Regions from separate parts of the Vogesella oryzagri genome, predicted to be linked through region 2. Evidence: riboswitches for the same ligand, from Rfam matches in the RefSeq annotation. Region 2 holds a riboswitch; the other holds the start of a gene.
What was found. Region 2 has a riboswitch for thiamine pyrophosphate ahead of ABNW52_RS06225 (thiamine ABC transporter substrate-binding protein). Riboswitches for the same ligand answer to the same signal wherever they lie in the genome.
Positions count from the first base shown of each region.

Region 1: it holds a riboswitch for thiamine pyrophosphate, as region 2 does, so the genes downstream of both, thiC (phosphomethylpyrimidine synthase ThiC) here and ABNW52_RS06225 (thiamine ABC transporter substrate-binding protein) in region 2, are expected to answer to the same signal.

Region 1 covers NZ_JBEFLD010000002.1:449,807-457,010, reverse strand. Annotated here, with positions in the region: gene ABNW52_RS04920 (sporulation protein) at 312-1,052, opposite strand; gene ABNW52_RS04915 (tetratricopeptide repeat protein) at 1,227-2,237, opposite strand; gene ABNW52_RS04910 (tetratricopeptide repeat protein) at 2,289-3,320, opposite strand; gene thiC (phosphomethylpyrimidine synthase ThiC) at 3,496-5,400, opposite strand; TPP riboswitch at 5,502-5,642, opposite strand; gene ABNW52_RS04900 (protein-L-isoaspartate O-methyltransferase family protein) at 5,789-6,448, shown strand; gene ABNW52_RS04895 (rhodanese-like domain-containing protein) at 6,451-6,777, shown strand; gene ung (uracil-DNA glycosylase) at 6,898-7,204, shown strand, end outside.
Region 2 covers NZ_JBEFLD010000003.1:203,503-210,706, forward strand. Annotated here, with positions in the region: gene katG (catalase/peroxidase HPI) at 1-1,327, opposite strand, end outside; TPP riboswitch at 1,735-1,831, shown strand; gene ABNW52_RS06225 (thiamine ABC transporter substrate-binding protein) at 1,886-2,902, shown strand; gene ABNW52_RS06230 (GNAT family N-acetyltransferase) at 2,913-3,491, shown strand; gene ABNW52_RS06235 (ABC transporter permease) at 3,488-5,020, shown strand; gene ABNW52_RS06240 (ABC transporter ATP-binding protein) at 5,007-5,993, shown strand; gene ABNW52_RS06245 (D-sedoheptulose-7-phosphate isomerase) at 5,998-6,585, shown strand; gene ABNW52_RS06250 (methyl-accepting chemotaxis protein) at 6,936-7,204, shown strand, end outside.

The DNA of each region.
Region 1 (7,204 bases), on a different contig from region 2:
AAGACTTTTTGCCGTCACCCCAATTCCCGTCAGTTGCCGGCCTATGATGGCACTCGGGCACCGCGGTTGGCGGAGCGGCGTCGTGGCATGGCCGGTATGTCGCCGCGGAAACCGGGCCATGCCTCGACTGGTGCGACTGCCCGCCCGCCGGGCAAGGCGTACGGGGAGTGGACAACTGCTGGGTGTTGCCGCGGTTGGCCGCTCGCCGCCGACACGGCGGACGGCCGCGCGTGGCCCCGCGCTGGCCGCTGCCGGCGGCTGGGCGTGAGCGAATGGGGCGTGCGGCTAGCGCGGCGGTGTCGCGGTCAGGACTACAGCGGCAGCCGCTGGCGCAGCTCGACGGCCCAGTCGCGGCTGGCAAAATCGGCGCCCATCACCAGTGCCTGGTAGCTGTCGCTGCCAAAGCGCGCATCCACCTCGATCAGCACATGGGTGTCGCTGCCGTGCGGGATGAAGGTCAGCTCGATCTCCTGGAGGCGGAAGTTGCCGCCGCGCGGGCGCAGCTCGAACTCCTGGTAGCAGCCCAGCGTGCTCACCACATTGCCGACGCGGGCGGTACCCACCTCCACATCAGTGCTGGACAGCGCCCAGCCCAGCTGGTCGAAGGCGCTCAGCAGCGCGGCTACCGGCGGCGGCGGCAGGATTTCCAGCAGGTCGCGGTCGCTGGCATCGCGCGCGGCGTCGATGGCCAGATCGGTGTGAATCCACACCGGCAGCGGCCGGCCGTAGTGCGCCAGTGCATTGATCGGCGTTTCCGCCGGCAGGTTGATCTGGAACGGCAGCTCGCGGCTTTCGCCGGCGCGGATGGTAAAGCGCTCCGCCACCCGTACCGCGCCCAGCGGTAACGCGCCGCGCGCCTCGTGGTCACCGGATTCCTGCTCCGCTTCCACCATCAGCACCAGCTCGATCTTCTCGATGTCCTGATCGGCTCCGCCGCCGTGCACCACGACGCGGCCGCGCAGCAGCTCGCCCGGGTACAGCCGCGGGTTGTCCAGTTGGGTATCGACACGGGCGCCACCGACGCCAATGGAGGCCAGCAGTTTCTTGAACATTTTTGTATCCGTATGTGTTGAATCGGCAGAGGCAGCAGACTGTAGTCGTGGCGGCAAGTTCCGGCAAGGTGGCACGCCGTTGGCCGCATGCCCGCTGCGGCGCTTGTAACGGTGAGTAGAACAGTTCGGCCTGTAGGCCCCGTACAAGGAGCATGGCTCTGCCAGGGCGCGGCGCTATTTGATGGCGTCGAACAGGCGCTCGGATTCGGCAATCATGCTTGCACCCTGCTCCTGTTTGCCATTCTTCTTGTACAGCCACCCCAGGCTGTTGAGGGTGACCGCATAGGCGTAATGCTGCGTGCCTACGCTGGAGGCAAAGGCATCCAGTGCTTGCCGGTAATAACCTTCTGCCACATCGACATGGTGCAGATAGTGATGGGCATCGCCCAGTTCGCGCAGCACGATGGCCTTGTGCACCCGGTCGCTGTTCAGGTTGTTCTGCTCCCCGCTCAGTACCTCCTCCAGTAGCGGGATGGCACGGGGGTACTGTTTGCTATCGATGTAGCTGCCGGCAAGACGCGCTTTCGACACCCGGATCGACGGGTGGTCGGCCGGCATAATCTGTTGCTTGATGGCGAGGGCTTGCTCCAGATAGCGCTCGGCGGAAACCCAGTCCCGCTTGCGGTTATACAGCGTGCCCAGATTGTGCAGGCTTTCGGCCACCTCCTTGCTGTTTTCTCCGGCAAGGGTCTTGCGCATGGCCAATGCCTGTTCGTGCAGCCGGATGGCCTCGCCATAGTTACCGGTGTATTGGCGCAGCAGGGCCAGATTGTTCATCGATTCGGCAACCAGCAGATGTTGCGTGCCCAGTAGCTGTGTGCGCAGTGCGAGGGCTTGCGTGCCAACGGGCTCTGCTTCCTTGAAGCGGCTGCTCTCGCGCAGGAACTGGAACCATGCGTCCAGCAGATCGGCATACAGCAACGTGTCAGCGGGTACGGCTTGCGGGCCGTAAAGCAGAGATTGCAGCAACACGCCTGCTTCCTGATAGTGGTCCTTCTGTAGCCAGCTGCGGGCAAGGTCCCGCTGCGCCTGCCAGCGGGCAGGCTGGTCGGTGGCGCTGGCAAGCGCCGCTTCTGCCAGTTGGGTGGCCTGCTGGTAATTGCCCTGTCGCAGCAGATCATCGACACCATTGGCATGGCAGGCAATGGCGAAGAGCAGGGGGAGGACGGGACGGAAAATGTGCATATGGGCAGCCCTGGATGATGTGCTTGCTGCCGGAAGTAATCCGGCGTGCCGTCAGTTCTGGTTTTCCGCGGCATCCATGATGCGCTGGCCTTCGGTGATCAGTTGCTGGCCTTCGCTGCTATGGAGGTTTGTTTTCAGCAGCCATCCCAGATTGTTCATGGTCTGGCCTACTGCGTAATGTTTTGCTCCCAGTGCCTGCGGCAGTACTACCAGGGCCTGGCGGTAGTACTGTTCCGCTTCCATGGCCTTACCCTGGTCCTGAAGGCAGTCGGCGATGGCGCGTAAGGTTCTGCCCGTCTGGTCAAGCGAGTCTTCGCCATTCCGTTGTGTCATGGCCAAGGTTGCCTGTAATTGCGCCATGGCTTCGTCGAAGCGCTTTTGCTTGCGGTACAGCCAGCCCAGCATGCGCATGCTGCGAGTCAGACTGGGGTGATCAGGGCGCAAGACATGCTGCTTGATGCGGATGGCTTCGATCATCATGGGTTCGGCCTGTTGGTACTGGCCGGGAGCCATGTGATTGAAGCTCAGGTTGTACAGGCTTTCTGCCACAGGGAAACTGTCATGCCCTGCCAGTTGCTCGCGTATTTCCAGTGCTTGTTTCAGCAGCTTCTCGCTTTCAGACATCTGGTCTTGCATGCCCAGTGCAACCCCTAGGTCATTCAGTGTCTGGGCAACGTCCAGATGTTGTGCCCCCAGATGCTGCTGACGTATGGACAGTATGCGGCGGTAGAGCTTTGCGGCCGCTTTGGACTGCTGCCGGTCCAGATACACGCCAGCCAGACCTTCCTGCACTTCTGCCTCGATCAGGCTACTAGGGGGAACCTGGCGGCTGTCCTGCAACAAGGCCTTGAATATGAGCTCCGCCTGGTCTGCTTGATGGCGTTCCATCATGGCGTTCGCCAGGTCGATTTGTGCACGCAATCTGCCTGCCGAGTCATCCGCGGGTAGTTGCTGCAGTGCCTGCCGGGCCTGTTGCATTGCTTGCAGGTAATAACCGTCCTGCAGCAATTGCTTGGTTTCCGTCGCGAGTGCAGGGAGCGCCAGTGGCAAGTACAGCAGCAGTCCGAAGAGTGCTTTTTTCATGGCATGACCTTGTCTTGTAGGGAGGCCATGGTGCCGCAAATTATGCCAATGGGGAACAGCGGTGGCTGACGGATCGCGGAATGTCGCGGTGTGGAGGCGGCTGTGTCTGTCTTGAAAAAAGGTTGGCCGCATCGCTGCGGCCAACCTTTATCGTTTCACGGGAAGCAGTGCCTAGTTACACCTTGTCGTATAGCTTGCCGCCGCCCTGCACGAACTCGATCGATTTCACTTCCATGCCCTTCTGCAGCGCATCCTGCTCGCTGATGCCCTGTTTGGCGGCGAATTCGCGCACGTCCTGGGTGATCTTCATCGAGCAGAAGTGTGGGCCGCACATCGAGCAGAAGTGTGCCACCTTGGCGCTGTCTTTCGGCAGCGTTTCGTCGTGGAATTCGCGTGCCTTGTCCGGATCGAGGCCGAGGTTGAACTGGTCTTCCCAGCGGAACTCGAAACGTGCCTTGGACAGCGCGTTGTCGCGGATCTGCGCGCCCGGATGGCCCTTGGCCAGGTCGGCGGCGTGGGCGGCCAGCTTGTAGGTGATGATGCCTTCCTTCACGTCGTTCTTGTTCGGCAGGCCGAGGTGTTCCTTCTGCGTCACGTAGCACAGCATGGCGGTGCCGTACCAGCCGATCTGCGCGGCACCGATGGCCGAAGTAATGTGGTCGTAGCCCGGCGCGATGTCGGTGGTCAGCGGCCCCAGCGTGTAGAACGGCGCCTCGTGGCACCACTCCAGCTCCTTGTCCATGTTCTCCTTGATCAGCTGCATCGGCACGTGGCCGGGGCCTTCGATCATCACCTGCACGTCGTGTTGCCACGCGATCTGCGTCAGTTCGCCCAGTGTCTTCAGCTCGCCCAGCTGCGCCGCGTCGTTGGCGTCCCAGGCAGAGCCTGGACGCAGGCCGTCGCCCAGCGAGAAGGCCACGTCGTAGGCCTTCATGATGTCGCAGATGTCCTCGAAGTGGGTGTACAGGAAGTTTTCCTGGTGATGCGCCAGACACCACTTGGCCATGATCGAGCCGCCGCGCGACACGATGCCGGTCATACGGCCGGCGGTCAGCGGCACGTACTGCAGGCGCACGCCGGCGTGGATGGTGAAGTAATCCACGCCCTGCTCTGCCTGCTCGATCAGGGTGTCCTTGAAGATTTCCCAGGTCAGGTCTTCGGCCTTGCCGTTGACCTTTTCCAGCGCCTGATAGATGGGCACGGTGCCGATCGGTACCGGCGAATTGCGCAGGATCCACTCGCGGGTTTCGTGGATGTTCTTGCCGGTGGACAGGTCCATGATGGTGTCGGCGCCCCAGCGGATGCCCCAGGTCATCTTGTCCACTTCTTCGCTGATCGACGACGTTACCGCGCTGTTACCGATGTTACCGTTGATTTTTACCAGGAAATTGCGGCCGATGATCATCGGCTCGGATTCCGGGTGGTTGATGTTGTTGGGGATGATGGCGCGACCGGCGGCGATTTCCTGACGCACGAATTCCGGGGTGATGGTGTCCGGCAGGTTGGCGCCGAAGCTGTGGCCGGGGTGCTGGCGCGTCATCAGCTCCAGCAGGCGGCTGTTGCCGGTGGCCTTGAGCGATTCGACATAGGCCTGGCGGTTGAGGTTTTCGCGGATGGCGACGTATTCCATCTCCGGGGTGATGATGCCCTGCCGTGCGTAGTGCATCTGGCTGACGTTGCGGCCAACCTTGGCGCGGCGCGGCTTGCGGGTCAGGTTGAAGCGCAGCTCGGCGAGCTTGGGGTCGGCTTCGCGCTGGCGGCCGTAGTCGCTGGACAGTCCAGCCAGCAGCTCGGTGTCGTCACGCTCGGCGATCCATGCCGCGCGCAGCGGGGCAAGGCCGTTCTGGATATTGATGCTGACGGCGGGGTCGCTGTACGGGCCGCTGCAGTCGTAGACGTAGATCGGTGGGTTCTGCTCGCCGCCGAACTGGGTCGGGGTGTCGGCCTGGCTGATCTCGCGCATCGGCACGCGGATGTCCGGGCGGCTGCCTTCGACATAAATCTTGCGGGAATTGGGTAGCGGCTGGATGGCGGCGGAATCCACCACCATTTGCTGGTTCAGTTTGGCAGGCGCGTTCATCGGGGGTTCTCCAGTGCGATGAAACGGCGCAAGGAGCGGCCCGGAATGCCCGGCTGCAGGTTGGCCGCAGACCGGTGCGGGAACGCATGACGATGTGCGGTGTCTGGCAGATTACGCTTCCCTACGCCGGTATTATCCGGGTCAGGTTCGAAGGGTGACTCTCACCCGCCAACCTGCCAGTGTCGTTTGCGCACAACGCTGTGGCATCCTTCACGGCAGGGGCAGGACCCCTAGCGATGCTGTGAAGGTAAGTTAATTGTGGGATAATCGCAAGTTAGGTTGCGCCCGCATCTGGCGTTGGTCGCCTGCGAAAACCGCATGAAATCAAGCGTTAATGCCGTTTTCAGAGTCGTCCTTTCATTAGTCTTGAATCCCTCGGAGTTTCCGAATGAATTTCGAACAAGCCCGTTTCAACATGGTTGAGCAGCAGATCCGTCCGTGGGATGTGCTCGACACCTCCATTCTTGATTTGCTGTTCCACGTGAAACGCGAAGATTTCGTGCCAGAAGACAAGCGCACGCTGGCGTTTGCCGACGTGCAACTGCCGCTGGAAAACGGCTGCACCATGCTGGAGCCGAAAGTGGAAGCCCGCCTGGTGCAGGACCTGCAGGTGAAGTCCACTGACAAGGTGTTGGAAGTGGGCACCGGCAGTGGCTACCTGACCGCGCTGCTGGCTGCCGTCAGCCAGCACGTGTACAGCGTGGACCTGGATGCCGAGCAATCGCAGCGTGCTGCGGCCAACCTCAAGACCGCCGGCATCCGCAACGTGACCCTGTCGGTCGGCAACGGTATCGACGGTCTGGCCTCGCAGGCGCCGTTCGACGTGATCTGCGTCGGCGGCTCGGTGCCGGTGGTGCCGGAAGCGCTGAAGTCGCAGCTGGCCATCGGCGGCCGTCTGGCGGTGATCGCCGGCGACGCCCCGGTGATGATCGCCAAGGTGATCACCCGTGTGTCGGAAAACGCGTATCAGGAAAGCGTGAGCTTCGACACCAACATTGCCCGCCTGCAGCAACTGGACGCCATCGAGCCGTCCCGTTTCAGCTTCTGAGCATGATCGGCGAAATCACTGCCCGCGATCTGGCGGCCTGGCTGGCGGACGAATCCCGCGTCAAGCCACTGCTGCTGGATGTGCGCGAGGACTGGGAATACAAGCTGTGCCATATCGACGGCTCGCAGCAGATGGTGATGAACCTGGTGCCGCTGCGGCACAACGAGCTGCCGGACGATGTGCCCATCGTCACCATCTGCCACCACGGCGTGCGTAGTTTCCAGGTCGGCCTGTATCTGCAGAACGCCGGCTTTGAAAACGTGCTGAGCCTGCGGGGCGGCGTGGATGCCTGGGCCAACGATGTCGACCCGGCGATGGCGCGCTACTAGCTCGCCGCGGGTATGCGTAAAGCCGTTCCAGACCTGGAGCGGCTTTTTTATTGTCACCACCGCAACCCGCCACCGCCGTCGATGCGGGCGGTGCGTTCGGTGGCTTGTGTAGCGATGACCATGACTTTTCTGTCCCCTGCAATCGAAACCCTGCCCGCCGCCTGGCGCGAGCTGCTGTCCACCCCGACGCTGGCGACGCAACTGCAGGCTATCGATACCCGCCTGGCCGCCCGCGCCGCCGCCGGCGTGGCGATCTACCCGCCGCGCGAGCTGATCTTCAATGCCTTGCATCACGTGGCGCCGCAGGATGTGCGGGTGGTGATCCTGGGGCAGGACCCGTACCATGGCGCCGGCGAGGCGATGGGGCTGAGCTTTTCGGTGCCGGCCGGGATGAAGATTCCGCCCAGCCTGCGCAATATGTACAAGG
Region 2 (7,204 bases):
GATCCACGGCGGGGATCGGGTCTTGCCAGATCAGCTCCTCTTTCGGCACCAGCTTGCCCAGGTAGCGGGCGCGCGGGCCCATGTCGCGGTGGGTGAGCTTGAACCAGGCGCGGGCGAAGGCGTCGGCAAACGCCTGCGGGTCCTGGTGGAAGCGGCGGGCGATCGGCTCGTAGATAGGGTCGAAGCGCAGCGACAGGTCGGCGGTGGTCATCATCGGCGGGTGTTTTTGGCTCGGGTCGTGCGCGTCCGGGATCATGTCTTCCGGTCTGACGTCCTTGGCCACCCACTGGTGCGCGCCGGCCGGGCTCTTGGTCAGCTGCCATTCATAGCCGAACAGGGTGTCGAAGTAGCCGTTGTCCCAGGTGGTGGGATTGGGTTTCCACGCGCCTTCGATGCCGCTGGTGGTGGTGTCCACGCCCTTGCCGCTGCCAAGCTTGTTGATCCAGCCAAGGCCCATTTCCTCGATCGGTGCCGCTTCCGGTTCCGGGCCGACCAGTGCCGGGTCGCCGGCGCCGTGCGCCTTGCCGAAGGTGTGGCCGCCAGCCACCAGGGCCACGGTTTCTTCGTCGTTCATCGCCATGCGGGCGAAGGTTTCGCGCACGTCGCGGCCAGAGGCCACCGGGTCCGGGTTGCCGTCCGGGCCTTCCGGGTTGACGTAAATCAGGCCCATCTGCACCGCCGCCAGCGGGTTTTCCAGTTGGCGATCGCCGGAGTAACGGCTGTCCGGCTGGTCGCTGGTGGCCAGCCAGGTTTTTTCCATGCCCCAGTAGACGTCTTCTTCCGGTGCCCAGATGTCCGGACGGCCGCCGCCGAAGCCGAAGGTCTTGAAGCCCATCGATTCCAGTGCCACGTTGCCGGCGAGGATGAACAGGTCCGCCCACGACAGCTTGCGGCCGTATTTCTGCTTGATCGGCCACAGCAGGCGGCGCGCCTTGTCCAGATTGCCGTTGTCCGGCCAGCTGTTGAGTGGCGCGAAGCGCTGGTTGCCGCTGCCGGCGCCACCGCGGCCATCGGCGATGCGATAGGTGCCGGCGGCGTGCCAGGCCATGCGGATCATCAGGCCGCCGTAATGGCCCCAGTCGGCGGGCCACCAGTCTTGCGAGTCGGTCATCAGTGCGTGCAGATCCTGAACCACGGCATCCAGGTCCAGGGTCTTGAATTCGGCGGCGTAGTCGAACGCCGCACCCATCGGGTCGGATTCGGTGCCGTGCTGATGCAGGATGCTCAGCTTGAGCTGGTTCGGCCACCAGTCGGCATTGGACTGGCTGCCGGCCACGCTCTGCGGGGCGGCGCTACCGGCAAACGGGCATTTGGCTGCTGTGGACATGGGTATCTCCTATTGTGGTTTGTGTCGGCATGACGGCGCCGGGCCGGCGTGCAGGCGATGTGTGACGAGCTGATTGGCTTACTGGCCGCCGGCTGGCATTGGTTGCCGGTGGCGCTTGGGTAGGTGCGGCGTGGCTGGCGCTACTGCAGCCAGACTAGATTGGCCCAGATGTCATCCAGCATGACGCGGCTAGGCAGGAAGCGTTTCATGGCGTGTGCTCCGTAGGTGATGACTGCAGTATGGTATTGGCTTATAAATTTGTTAAATTGATTGTTGTTAATTGATTGTTTGCGTTTGGCTATGGCTGCTTCACGTGATAGTCCATGACGGCGGCAAAGGCAAAACCCGGCTGGCCGTGGTGCTTGCGGCCAACTTTGAGCATCGCGACGCAGACGCTATACTCGCGGCTCGATCACCGGGGGTGCCTGCCAGGCGGCGGGCTGAGACATACCCCAGAACCTGATCTGGGTCATACCAGCGGAGGGAGCGTGATGCGCGGCCCGGCCGCGTCCCGCTTCTTTTTTTGGTGCGCGCCATTACCAAAAGAGGATGTCTGCAATGTTCAAGAAAACTGTTTTGCTGCTGGCACTGGCCGGCGCTTCCCTGACTACCCTGGCCGGCGAGCTGCGCGTGCTGACGCATAGCTCCTTCAGCCTGCCCAAGGACAAGCTGGCCGAGTTCGAGAAACAGGCCGGCGTGAAGCTGTCCATCATCAAGGCCGGCGATGCCGGCGAGATGCTTAACAAGCTGATCCTGACCCGCGGCAACCCGATTGCCGACGTGGTGTACGGCATCGACAACACCCTGATCGGCAAGGCCAATGCCGCCGGCGTGCTGGAGCCGACCAGCAGCAAGGTTGGCCGCAGCGTGACCGGCATCAGCCTGCCGGGCGCGGTGGCGGTGGACTACGGCTACGTGAACCTGAACATCGACAAGGCCTGGTTTGCCAAGCAGAAGCTGGCGCTGCCGACCAGCCTGGATGATCTGGCCAAGCCGGCCTACAAGGACCTGCTGGTGGTGGAAAACCCGGCCACCTCCAGCCCGGGGCTGGCTTTCCTGCTGGCTACCATCGCCGGCAAGGGCGAGGCGGGCGCTTTCCAGTGGTGGGCCAAGCTGCGTGACAACGGCGTAAAAGTGGCCAAGGGCTGGAGCGAGGCTTACTACACCGATTTCAGCCGCAATGGCGGCGCGCGCCCCATCGTGGTGAGCTACGCCACCAGCCCGGCGGCCGAGGTGTTCTACAGCAAGGAAAAACTGAGCGAAGCGCCGACCGCCAACCTGCTGCTGCAAGGCGGCGTGTTCCAGCAGATCGAAGGCGTGGCCAAGGTAAAAGGCGGCAAGGAGCCGCAAGCGGCGCAGGCGTTTGTGGACTTCATGCGTGGCAATGCGGCGCAGCAGGCGCTGCCGACCGAGATGTGGATGTACCCGGCAGTGGCCGGCGTCAGCCTGGACCCGGTGTTCAAGCATGCGCAGCAGCCGCAGGCCGCCAGCAATCCCAAGCTGGATGCCATGCAGCACAAGACCGCCGGCTGGGTCAGCCGCTGGACCCGCGTAGTACTGAAGTCCGGTAACTGAGCCCGACGCCATGTTTGCGGCCAACCTTGCGCCCGAGCGTAGTGCCTGCGCCGACATCCTCAGCCCGCGCCTGATCCTGCGGCATCTGGATGCCGAAGTGCTGCGCCTGGGCTGCAATGGCCGCCATGCCGAGGCGGGTGCCCGGCTGGGCGCCGCGTTGCCGGCCGACTGGCTGGGCGAGCAGGCGCTGATGGCGCTACGGCTGGCGGACATGCTGGCCGACAGCGCCTACGCGCCGTGGTCGCTGCGCGCCATGCTGTGTCGCCGCAGCGGCCGCATGCTGGGGCATATCGGCTTTCACAGCATGCCCGGCCCGGAGTATCTGCACCCGCTGGCGCCGGGCGCGGTGGAGCTGGGCTACACCGTGTTTACCGCGCACCGCTGCCAAGGCTACGCCGCCGAGGCGCTGGCAACCTTGCTGCACTGGGCGCTGCGTAGCCATGGCCAGCAGCGCTTCGTGCTGTCGATCGCGCCGGACAACGCCGCCTCGCTGGCGTTGGCGCGGCGCTTCGGTTTTGCCCAGGTTGGCCGCTGGTTCGATCCGCAGGACGGCGACGAGCTGGTGTACCTGCTGGAGCACGGCGCATGAGCTGGCTGCTGCGCGGCAGCCTGGCCTTGCTGCCGCTGTTGTTCCTCGCCGCCATGGTGGCGGCGCCGCTGACGCGGCTGCTGTGGGAGGGCGGCAGCGCCTTCAACCCGGCCTTGCTGCACGACGACTACCTGCAATGGCGGCTGCTGTGGTCGCTGTTGCAGGCATTAATCAGTTGCCTGCTGTGCCAGCTGATCGGCCTGCCGCTGGCCTGGACGCTGGCGCGCTATGACTTTCCCGGCCGCGGCCTGCTGCTGCGCTTGCTGCTGTTGCCGTTCGTGATGCCGACGCTGGTGGCCGGTCTCGGCGTGCTGGCGCTGTTCGGCCCGCATGGCGTGGCTGGCATCAATCTGCAGGACACGCCGTGGCTGCTGCTGTACGGCAACCTGTTCTACAACCTGCCGTTGCTGGTGCGGGCCGGGGTGGATGGCCTGTCGCAGGTGCCGGCCAGCCGCCTGCTGGTGGCGCGCACGCTGGGTGCCACGCCGTGGCGCACCTTCTGGCGGGTGGAGTGGCCGGTGGTGCGGCCGTGGCTGGCGTCCGCGCTGTGCCTGATTTTCCTGTACTGCTTTGCCGGTTTCGGCCTGGCGTTGCTGCTCGGCGGGCAGCGCTATGCCACGGTGGAAGTGGAAATCTACTCGCTGGTGGCGTACGAGCTGAACCTGGCCGACGCCGGTGCATTGGCCTTGCTGGCGCTGGCGGTGGGTGCGCTGGCGGCCGGCGGCTATGCACTGATCGAGCGCCGGCTGGTGAAGGACAGCCGCCCCGGCCCCACGCTGTGCCAGCGGCCGCAAGGTTGGCCGCAGTGGCTGCAACTGGCCGCCACTCTGCTGCTGCTGGCGCTGTTCGCCGCCGCCCCCCTGCTGGCGATCGTGCTGCGCGCGCTGCAGGCGGATGCGGCCAGCTGGCAGGCATTGTGGGATGGCGAAGTGCTGGCCGCCATCGGCAATACGCTGCAGTTTTCCGGCGCCGCGGTGTTGCTGGCGCTGGCGCTGGGGCTGGCGCACGGCATTGCCGCCGCGCGCTGGTGGTGGCTGCGGGCGCTGAGCTTTTTGCCGTTCATGGTGTCGCCGGTGATGCTGGCCTTTGGCCTGCTGCTGCTGTACCCGCAGTACGGCGCCAGCCTGTGGCTGCTGGTGGCGGCCTATGCCTTGCTGGCGTACCCGTTTGTCGCCAAGGCGGTGGCCGGGGCGCTGGCCAGCCTGTCGCCCACCTTGCCGGCGGCGGCGCGCACGCTGGGCGCCACCCGCTGGCGCGCCTTCTGGCGTGTCAGCCTGCCGTTGATTCGCCCGGCGCTGCGCCGCGGGCTGGCATTTGCCGCCGCCACCGCGGTAGGCGAGTTCGCGGTGACGCTGTTTCTGTCGCGCCCGGAATGGACCACGCTGACCACGCTGATCTACCAGCGGCTGGGGCGCCCCGGTGCGGCCAACCTGGAGCAGGCGCTGCTGCTGACCTGTCTGCTGCTGGCGTTTGCGCTGCTGGCGTTTTTGATCATTGAATGGCCGGAGAAAAATCGTGCTGCAGATTGACGGGCTGACTCTGGCCTTTCGCCAGCGCCGCGTGCTGGAAGCGGTGTCGCTGCAAGTGGCCGCCGGCGAGACGCTGGCGCTGCTGGGGCCGTCCGGCGCCGGCAAATCCAGCCTGTTGGCGGTGCTGGCCGGTTTGCAGCGGCCGCAGGGCGGCAGTGTGCGGCTGAACGGCCGCGATTTGTTGACGCTGCCACCGGAACAGCGGCAGCTGGCGATGATGTTCCAGGACCATGCGCTGTTTCCGCATCTGGATGCTGCGGCCAACGTAGCCTTCGGTCTGATCGAGCGCGGCACGCCACGGCGCGAGGCGCGGCAGCAGGCCGAGGCGATGCTGGCGGCGGTAGGGCTGGCCGATCGTGGCCGTGCCGCCTGCCACACCCTGTCCGGCGGCGAGCGGCAGCGGGTGGCGCTGGCGCGCGCGCTGGTGTGCCGGCCGCAACTGCTGTTGCTGGACGAGCCGTTTTCCAGCCTGGATACCGACCTCAAGCAGCAGCTGCTGGCCGATGTGGCGCAGCATCTGGCCGGCTTGCAGGTGCCGGCTTTGCTGGTGACGCATGACCGCCACGAGGCGTTTACCCTGGCGCAGCGGGTGGCCATTTTGCAGCATGGCCGCATCGTGCAGCAGGGCACGCCGGCCCAGATTCTGGCGCGGCCAGCCAGTAGCTGGGTGGCGCGCTTTGTCGGCTTTCATAATGTGTTCGAACAATATGCCATCCCGCCGCAGGCCTTTGTGCTGGGCGCCGCGCAGCCGCAGCGTGCCATCGTGGCAGTGGCGCCGCAGGCCGATGGCTGGCAGGTGACGGTGGCCGGCGATGGCGCGCCGTGGCAGCTGTTGCTCAGCGCCCGCGAGCTGGCCGGCGGCCCGCCGCCGCAGCCGGGCGGCAAGCTGGCGGTCGGGCTTCGGCCGGAAGAGCTACTGCGCTGGCCGCTTGAGGCGGGTACAATGCCCGCCCATCAAGATCAACAAGGCTGACATCATGAAACCGCATATCGTTGCCACCCTGACCGAAGCGCGCAGTGCCCTGGATGCGCTGCTGTCCAACCCGCAAGCGCTGGCCGCCATCGATGCCGCCGGCGATGCGCTGGTGACGGCGTATCAGCATGGCAAGCGGGTGTTCAGCTGCGGTAATGGTGGCTCCATGTGCGATGCCATGCACTTTGCCGAGGAACTGTCCGGCCGCTACCGCAACGACCGCCGCGCGCTGCCGGCGGCCAGCATCAGCGATCCGAGCCACATCAGCTGCGTCGGCAACGATTACGGCTACGAGGCGATCTTCTCGCGCTATCTGGAAGCGCACGCCGGCGCCGGCGATGTGCTGCTGGCGATCAGCACCAGTGGCAGCAGCAAGAACGTGCTGGCGGCGGTGAAGGCAGCCAAGGAAATGGGCATGGTGGTGGTGGCACTGACCGGTCGCCCCGGCTCGGTGATCGGCCAGCTGGCGGACATCGACGTGTGCACCCCGGGCGGCCAGTACGCCGACCGCGTGCAGGAGCTGCACATCAAGGTGATCCACATCCTGATCGAATCGGTAGAGCGCGCGCTGTTCCCGCAGAACTACGCCTGAGCACGACAACCGCCGTTACAAACAGCCCGCCGCGTGCGGGCTGTTTCGTTTTTTGTTACATGTCGTTCGGGTAAAGTGTTGGCAGGAATTCGCAGTGTGACCGTGCCGTGACAGCCGTTGCCGCCATTTTCTGCCCGTCGGCTGGACAGATGGTAACGGTATCGACAGTTTAAACGGAATGACGTGGCACAGTATGGTGCTGGGCGGTACAGGGCGGCAAAAGCGGCGGCTAGGTGCAACTACCTAATGGCATTTTATTGCATTGACATGGTTTGGCGGCGCGGCTAAGTAACAAGTGGAATTTATTGCAGTTTCCGTTATTCAATCCCACCGTAAACGGAGCAATCCACATGATCCGCCCACTTACCATCGGCCAGCGTCTTGGCCTGTTACTGGCACTGCTGCTGCTGATTGCCGCCACCCTTGGCGGCTTTGGCATGTATGTGCAAAACCGCATTCTTGCCGATTATTCCAGCACCTACCACGACCGCGTGGTGCCCTTGCAGCAGCTCAAGCAAGTGGCGGACGGCTACGCGGTCAGCATCGTCGATGCCGCGCACAAGCTGCGTGCCGGTGCCATCAGCCGCGATAGTTTTCTGCAAAACCTGGCTAGCGCTCG